Regions from separate parts of the Kitasatospora sp. NPDC088134 genome, predicted to be linked through region 1. Evidence: riboswitches for the same ligand, from Rfam matches in the RefSeq annotation. Region 1 holds a riboswitch; the other holds the start of a gene.
What was found. Region 1 has a riboswitch for cyclic di-AMP ahead of ACIOHG_RS06200 (NlpC/P60 family protein). Riboswitches for the same ligand answer to the same signal wherever they lie in the genome.
Positions count from the first base shown of each region.

Region 2: it holds a riboswitch for cyclic di-AMP, as region 1 does, so the genes downstream of both, ACIOHG_RS35345 (family 16 glycosylhydrolase) here and ACIOHG_RS06200 (NlpC/P60 family protein) in region 1, are expected to answer to the same signal.

Region 1 is NZ_JBIUTD010000003.1:81,963-86,167, reverse strand. It holds gene ACIOHG_RS06205 (NlpC/P60 family protein) at 1-1,051, opposite strand, end outside; gene ACIOHG_RS06200 (NlpC/P60 family protein) at 1,263-2,324, opposite strand; cyclic di-AMP (ydaO/yuaA leader) riboswitch at 2,335-2,497, opposite strand; gene ACIOHG_RS06195 (NlpC/P60 family protein) at 2,873-3,910, opposite strand; gene ACIOHG_RS06190 (NYN domain-containing protein) at 4,103-4,205, opposite strand, start outside.
Region 2 is NZ_JBIUTD010000038.1:50,435-54,639, reverse strand. It holds gene ACIOHG_RS35350 (DUF732 domain-containing protein) at 64-537, shown strand; gene ACIOHG_RS35345 (family 16 glycosylhydrolase) at 612-1,748, opposite strand; cyclic di-AMP (ydaO/yuaA leader) riboswitch at 1,766-1,918, opposite strand; gene ACIOHG_RS35340 (NADP-dependent isocitrate dehydrogenase) at 2,251-4,205, shown strand, end outside.

The DNA.
Region 1 (4,205 bases):
AGACCCGCACCACCGTGTTGACCGGCATCGCGCTCACGCTCTCGTAGCGGACCCGGGCGCCGGGGTAGGGCGCGTGCACGACGACGCCCCCGCCGGCGTACATGCCGACGTGGTGCCTGTCGCTGTAGAAGATCACCAGGTCTCCGGGCCGGGCGTCGGCGAGGCTCACCCGCCGGCCGGCCGAGGCCTGTTCCTGCGAGGTCCGCGGCAGGGTCACTCCGGCCTGCCGCCACGCCCAGTACATCAGACCGGAGCAGTCGAAGGTACTGGGCCCGGTCGATCCGTAGACGTACGGCGAGCCGATCTTGGAGATGGCGGCCCGCAGCGCGGCGGCGGCCCGGTCGGAGGACGGCGGCTGGTCGCCGAGGTCGAGCCGGTCGGTGCCCCGGGTGGCGCGCTGCTCGGCCTCCCGGGCGTCGTCGGCGGCCAGCCGGACCCGCTCGGCGGGGGCCAGGCTGTTGAGCAGCCGCTGCGCCTTGCCGAGCCGCTCCCGGACCTCGTCCTTGGCGGCGGCCAGGTGCTGCCGGACGCCCTCCAGTTCGGCCAGCTTGGCGGTGGTCTCCTGCCGGCGCTGGTCCAACCGGCGCTGCCGGTCGGCGAGTTCGTGCAGGGCGTCGTCCTGCCGGGCGGTGGCCTGGTCGAGCGAGCGGGCCCCGGCCAGGTAGGCGGCGGGATCGTTGTCGAGCATCAGCCGCACCGCGGGGTCCAGGCCCTGGGACCGGTACTGGGCGGCGGCGACGGCGGCCAGGGCACCGCGCGTCCGGTTCAGCTCGTCCTGCCCGGCGGCGACCTGGTTCTGCAGCGAACCGGCCTCCGTCTGCAGGCGCTTGAGCTGCTCCTGCGCGGCGTTGTACGTCTCGGAGGCCCGTTCGGCCTCCTCGTAGAGCTGGTCGACCTGGGCCTTGACCTCGCTGCGGCTCGGCGGGTCGGCCGGGGCGGCACCGGCCGCGCCGACGGTGAGGCCGAGCGCGCCGGTCGCGGCGGCGGTCAGCGCCAGGGCGCGGGCGAGGCGCTGGACACCGGGCAGTGGGGGGCGACGATGCACGGACACGCGCGACGACTCCGTTCCTGCGGCCGGCCTCCGCCGCCGCCCGTGGATCGGGCGGCCGTCCTCGCGGGGGCCCGGGGGCAGAGGTTAGCGAGTCCGGCCGATCCAGTCCAAACCCCGACAGTCCCGAATATTCGACCGCGAATCGGACATCCGAACGGAAGCGGCCCGGCACCCCGTGCGGGGTACCGGGCCGAGCGCCTCGGACGGGCCGTCAGATCCGGACGATCCGGTTGATCGGCATCGAGGTGGCCGACTCGTAGCGGACCTGCGCGCCGGTGTGCGGCGCGTGCACGATCTGGTTGTTGCCGGCGTACATGCCGACGTGGTGCATGTCGCCGTAGTAGATGATCAGGTCGCCCGGGCGGGCGTCGGCGATGTTGCTGCCGATGTTGGTGCCCGCGCTCGCCTGGGCCTGCGAGGTGCGCGGGATCGACACGCCGGCCTGCGCGTAGGCCCACTGCATCAGGCCGGAGCAGTCGAAGGTGGTCGGGCCGGTCGCGCCGTACGAGTACCAGCTGCCGATCTTGGAGGTCGCCGCACCGAGCGCGTTGCCGGAGAAGCCGCTGGGCGCGGGGGCGTTCAGGTCGGGGCGGGCGGTGTCCCGGGAGGCCCGCTCGGCCTGCGCCCGGGAGTCGGAGGCAGCCTTCGCCTCGGCGGCGGCGAGCTCGTCGCGCTCCTTCTGGGTGAGCGTGTTGAGCAGGTCGCGGGCCTGGGCGAGCTTGGCCTGGATGTCGTCCTTGTCGGCCTTCAGCGCCTTGGTGGTGGTGTCCAGCTCGGCGAGCTTGGCCTCCGCCTCCTTGCGCCGGCCGTCGAGCTTGGCCTGCTCGGCCTTGAAGCTCTTCAGCAGGTCCGCCTGGGTGGAGCCGACGGCGTTCAGCGTCCCGGCCTGTCCGAGGAAGGCGTCGGGGCTGCTGGAGAGCATCAGCTGCATGGTCTGCGAGACGTTGCCGGTCCGGTACTGCTCGCCCGCGATCCCGGCCAGGCTCTGCTGAACGGTGGTGACCTGCTCCTGCTGGCGGGCCAGCTGGTCCTGCAACTGCCCGACCTGCTTCTGCAGTTCCTGCTGCTTCTCGACCGCGCCGTTGTAGCTCTCGGTCTTGACCTCGGCCTGCTCGTTGAGCTGGTCGACCTGCGCCTTGACCTGGTCCTTGGTCGGCGCCGGGTCGGCGTGCGCCCCGCCCTGGGCGGAGAGCGCGACGGCGGTGGCCGCGGCGGCGGTGAGAATCGAGACCCGGGTACGACTGGCGGGCTTGGGACGACGATGGGACGCCACGAAGGCGGACTCCTTCTTCCTCACACCGCCTACCGGGTGAGCTGACGGGTTCGGGCCGGAAGAAGCCCTACGGTGCCTCACCGACCGCCGAGGCGGCCGGACCTGGCACCGATTCACCCCGGGGGAACGTGGTTCCCCGGCTCCGTTCGACAGCACCCCGGCTGGGGTATCCCCGTCGGCAGACCCGGTGTTGACGGTCTGCCCGCTGCGTCACGGACTCGGCGGCGACCTCCGCCGCCGCCCCCCTTGGGCGATCGACTCTGCGGTGGTCGAGGTAAGACCCTAGTAACCGATCCGTGATCCGTTCAAATCCTTGTCGGAAGAAAATCTGATTCTGGATCAAATTCTTTTGAAAATATGACCGAACGTGATCACGGAGTTACCCAATGCGGGATTCACCCCGCGATTCGGCCCGGAAACGCGACGCCGGGCGTGTCGCAGATCACAGCAGGATCTCGACCGCCCGGGCGTGTCACATCGCGTCAATTGTCGCCCACTGGGGGCATATGTCCGATTCTTCGGACCGTCAGAACGGAACCCGCGCGGGGTCAGACCCGGCGGATGGTGGAGATCGGCATCGCGTCGACCTTCATCACCTTCACCACGTCGCCGGTGTGCGGCGCGTGCACCACCATGCCGTTGCCGATGTACATGCCGACGTGGTGCTGGTCGCCGTAGTAGATCACCAGGTCGCCGGGGAGCGCGTTGGACCAGTCCTTGCCGACGTTGGTGCCGTAGCTGCCCTGCGCCTGCGAGGTGCGCGGCAGGCCGACGCCGGCCTGCTTGTACGCCCACACCATCAGGCCGGAGCAGTCGAAGGTGCTCGGGCCGGTGGCGCCCCACACGTACGCCGCGCCCTGCTTGCTGAGCGCGGCCGACACCGCGGTCGCGGCGTAGCCGGAGGCCGGCGGCAGGGTGGACGGGTCGATCCGGGAGGCGCCGCGCGAGGCCGCGCCGTCGGTGCCGCGCAGGATGGCCGCGCGGTCGGCCGCAGAGAGCTGGTTGAGCAGCTTCTGCGCCTCCTGCAGCTTGGTCTGCACGTCCTTCTTGGCGTCGTTCAGCGCCTGGGTCTGGCCGTCCAGCTCGTGCAGGACCTGGGCGGCCTCCTCCTTCTGCTGGTCCAGGCGGCGCTGCTGGTCCTTGAGCGACTTCAGCGTCTCGGCCTGGGTGCTGGCGGCCTGGTCGAAGGAGGCGGCCTGGGTGAGGTACTTGTCCGGGTCGGAGGAGAGCATCAGCTGCATCGACGGATCGACGCCGCCCTGCCGGTACTGGTCGCCGGCCACCGCCGCCAGCCCGGAGGCCAGCTCGGTCAACTGCTGCTGGCTGCGGGCGACCTGGTCCTGCAGCTGGTCGGCCTGCTTGCGCAGCTGGTCGGCCCGGTCCTTGGCGCCGTTGTACTTCTCGGCGGCCTGCTCCTGCTCGTCCAGCAGCTTGTCGACCTGCGCCTTGACCTCGTCCTTGCTCGGCTGGGCGGGCGCGGCGTGCGCGCTCACCTGGGCCGACAGGGCGACCGCGGTCGCGGCGGCAGCGGTGAGCACGGACACCCGCGCACGGCTCGGCTGCTTGGGACGGCGGTGGGAGGCCAAGGGGGAGCTCCTTCTTCCTGCTGGACTCACCCGGGGGAGTGAAATCCGGAATATAGGTTTGACGCCAGACCCTAGTGAAGTCGCTGTCCCGCGTCCACTCCCGGGGCGGCCCCGGACCGCTTCCCGGCCCGCCTTCACCACACCGACACACTCCGGTCACCGGGCGGTGTCCTGACGGGGCGTCGGCCCAGCTCAGCCCCGGGACAGCCGGTTCAGCAGCAGCACCGAGGCGACCGGCCGGGCCCCCGCCTTGCGCACCCCGTCCGCGACCTCCTTGTCGGCGGAGACCACCACC
Region 2 (4,205 bases), on a different contig from region 1:
GTCCTCCCGGGCTGACAGAATCCGGCGTCCGATCTTGTACGACCGTCCCAGGAGAACCCCACCGTGGCCAGAACCGGCCTGCTCGTCCTCCCGCTCACCGTCCTGCTGGCCGCCCTCGCCGTCGGCTGCACCTCGGCCCCCGCCACGCCCGGGACGGCCGCCGACTCGCCCAAGCAGGTGCTGCCCGTCGCGCCCTCGGTCGCCGACCCGGCGCTCCCGTCGCCGGAGCCGAAGTCGACCACGGTGCCGAAGCGCGACGAGGAGACCTACCTGGCCGTGGTGCGTGCCTCCGACCCGGAGCAGCACGAGTTCCAGGGCCGCTCCGACCAGCAACTGCTGGCGGTCGGCGACGGCTGGTGCGGGCGGGTGGCCCCCGGTGCCGCGCTGGCCGACAGCGCCCAGTGGATCGTCGGCCAGGGGTACACCACCCGGCAGGCGCTGGCGATCCTCTCGACGGCGCAGGTCAACCTCTGCGGTGCGAAGTACGACCTGGTGATGAAGTGGCTCAAGGACGGCACCCCGGGCTTCGCCGTCTAGGAGCGTCGCCTATGGGCCCGGGCCGGCCCCGCCGCCGGTGTCGGTCGGGCGGCGAGGTCGGAGGGAATGCGGGGTCAGCCGGCCTTCCAGAAGCGGACCGAGTCGATGGTGATGTCGGCGGAGGAGCCGACCGCCGGGGTGGTGCCGCCGAGGGCGGTCTCGGACTGCAGGACCCAGTGCATCGGGGTGTTCGGGACCCGCGAGGTGGAGTGGCCGATCAGCTTGCCGTCCAGGTAGAACTTCAGGTCGTTGGCCTGCCACTCGATCCGGCTGACGTGCCAGGCGCCGGCCACCGGAGTACCGGCGTTGTAGGCGTCCTGGTCGCTGCCGGCCGTCGCGCCCTGGCGGTGCATGAAGGCGCCGACGTTGCCGCACAGGTCGCCCTCGGGGAAGTCGATCTCACCGTCGCGCGGCCAGGTGTAGGAGTCCGGCCAGAGCAGCCACGCCACCTTGTAGCCGGTCGCGCAGGTCGCCTTCCAGGTGACCTCGTAGGTGCCGTAGGTGGTGTTCTGCGGCAGCTTCGGGGTGGGGGCGGCGACCCAGGTCCCGGCGCCGTCCCGGTTGAGGTGGATGTTCAGCTGCCCGTCGGCGATGGACAGCGTCCTGGCCGGGTCGTACGTGCCGTTCTTCGAGGTGTCCTTCCACCCGGACGGGTACGCCCACCACTTGGCGTCCACCGCGGCCGGCAGCCCCGTGCAGTGGCTGGTCTGCAGCGGCCCGTTGGCGCTGCAGCCGGTCCAGCCGCCGAGCGGCACCGAGGCGGCGGTGAAGTCGTCCTGCCAGGTCGGCACGCCCGGAACGGTGCCGCCCGCCGTCGGCGTCGTGGACGCGGTCGGCCGGGGCGTGGCGGTCGCGGACGGGGCGGAGGGGGCGGAGGGAGTGGCCGGAGCGGAGGCCGTCGGCGTGGCGAACGGCGACCGGCTCGGCAGCGGCGTCGTCGGGTCCGCGGACGGAGCCGGCGACTGGGCCGGCGCCGAGGTCGTGGCGGCCGTCGGGTTCGGGGACGGGGCGGACGGGCCGGTCGGCGTCGGTACGGCGGTGGTCGGTGTGCCGGTGGTCGGCGCGGCGGTGGCCCAGCTGCGGTGCTTGGCCGGGCGGTGCTGCCCGGCGGCGTCGGCGGTGTCGGGGCCGGCCAGGGCGAACGCGGCGACGGCGAGGCCGGTCGCGGCGGTCGCGGCGGCCACCCTGGCAGGGGAGGCGGAAAGGCGCATGGTGGTGTTCCTCGGCGACGCCTGCGAGGTGAGCTGTCGGGTTCGGGCCGCGCGAGTGGCCCGGCCGTCCGTGGGACGGCTTCACCCCGAGCCGCGGCCGTCCGCGGGTGTGCGGGGGCCGAGGCGTACTGACCTGGTTCCCCCGCTCCCGTCCGCTTCGTGTCTCGGTGTGCCGCTGCCGGGTGGACGGGATTGGGCGTCCCGGCCGCGGGGCCCGCAGCTCGGCGGGCGTCGGAGCAGGCTAGCTTCTGGGCGTGTATAAGACAATTGTCGCTCCGCCGGGGCGCCCGCGGAGCGCCCGAGGCGTGTCCACCGGGCGCCCGCCGCGCATTCGCCGCGCGCCCGCCGAGCATGCGCAGGGCACCCGCAGCGCTTTCGCGGGGCGCCCGGAGCCGGTCGCGGCCCGTTCGGCGGACGGCGCGCGGGGGGTTGGTTGCGGAGATGCCCCCGGAACGAGATATCTTGACGTCAAGACGTTGCAGACGTGGAAGCTGGAGCTACGGTGACTGACTCGACCATCATCTACACCCACACGGACGAGGCCCCGGCCCTCGCCACGTACTCGTTCCTGCCGGTCGTCCAGGCCTACGCCTCGACCGCCGGTGTGCGCGTGGAGACCCGGGACATCTCGCTGGCCGGTCGGATCATCGCCGTCTTCCCGGAGTACCTCCAGGAGGACCAGCGCATCGCGGACGCCCTCGCCGAGCTGGGCGAGCTGGCCAAGACCCCCGGCGCCAACATCATCAAGCTGCCGAACATCTCGGCCTCCGTCCCGCAGCTCAAGGCTGCCATCGCCGAGCTGCAGGCCCAGGGCTACGCGCTGCCCGAGTACCCGGACGACCCGCAGACCGACGAGGAGCGCGACGTCCGCGCCCGCTACGACAAGGTCAAGGGCTCCGCCGTCAACCCGGTGCTGCGCGAGGGCAACTCCGACCGCCGCGCCCCGCTGTCGGTGAAGAACTACGCCAAGACCCACCCGCACCGGATGGGCGCCTGGACGGCCGACTCGAAGACCAACGTCGCCACCATGGGCGCCAACGACTTCGCGTCCACCGAGAAGTCCACCGTCATCGCCCAGGACGGCGCGCTGCGCATCGAGCTGGTCGCCGAGGACGGCACCGTCACCGTGCTGCGCGAGAAGGTCCCGGTGCTGGCCGGCGAGGTGGTCGACGCCTCGGTGATGCGCGCCGCCGCCCTGAACGAGTTCCTGGCCGCGCAGGTCGCCCGCGCCAAGGCCGAGGGCGTGCTGTTCTCGGTGCACCTCAAGGCCACCATGATGAAGGTCTCCGACCCGATCCTGTTCGGCCACGTGGTCCGCGCCTTCTTCCCGAAGACCTTCGCCGCGTTCGGCGCCGACCTGGCCGCCGCCGGTCTGAACCCGAACAACGGCCTCGGCGGCATCCTGGCCGGCCTGGACAAGCTCCCCAACGGCGCCGAGATCAAGGCGTCCTTCGACGCCGAGCTCGCCGACGGCCCGGCCCTCGCCATGGTCGACTCCGACAAGGGCATCACCAACCTGCACGTCCCCAGCGACGTCATCGTCGACGCCTCGATGCCGGCCATGATCCGCACCTCCGGCCACATGTGGGGCCCGGACGGCAACGAGGCCGACACCCTCGCCGTCATCCCGGACAGCTCCTACGCGGGCGTCTACCAGGCCACCATCGACGACTGCCGTACCAACGGCGCCCTCGACCCGGCCACCATCGGCTCGGTCCCGAACGTCGGCCTGATGGCCCAGGCCGCCGAGGAGTACGGCAGCCACGACAAGACCTTCGAGATCCCCGCCGCCGGCACCGTCCGCCTGGTCGACGCCAACGGCGAGACCGTCCTGGAGCAGGCCGTCGCCGCCGGCGACATCTTCCGCGCCTGCCAGACCAAGGACCTGCCGATCCAGGACTGGGTCAAGCTGGCCGTCACCCGCGCCCGCGCCACCGGTGACCCGGCCGTGTTCTGGCTGGACGAGAACCGCGCCCACGACGCCGTGCTGATCGAGAAGGTCAACAAGTACCTGCCCGAGCACGACACCGAGGGCCTGGACATCCAGATCCTGTCCCCGGTCGAGGCCACCAAGCTCTCGCTGGAGCGGATCCGCCGCGGCGAGAACACCATCTCGGTCACCGGCAACGTGCTGCGCGACTACCTGACCGACCTGTTCCCGATCCTGGAGCTGGGCACCAGCGCCAAGATGCTGTCGGTCGTCCCGCTGATGGCGGGCGGCGGCCTGTTCGAGACCGGCGCCGGCGGCTCCGCCCCGAAGCACGTCCAGCAGCTGGTCAAGGAGAACTACCTGCGCTGGGACTCGCTCGGCGAGTTCTTCGCGCTGGCCGCCTCCTTCGAGCACCTGGCCGCCACCACCGGCAACGCGAGCGCCCAGGTCCTCGCCGACACCCTGGACCGCGCCACCGGCACCTTCCTCAACGAGGACAAGTCGCCCTCGCGCCGCCTCGGCGGCAT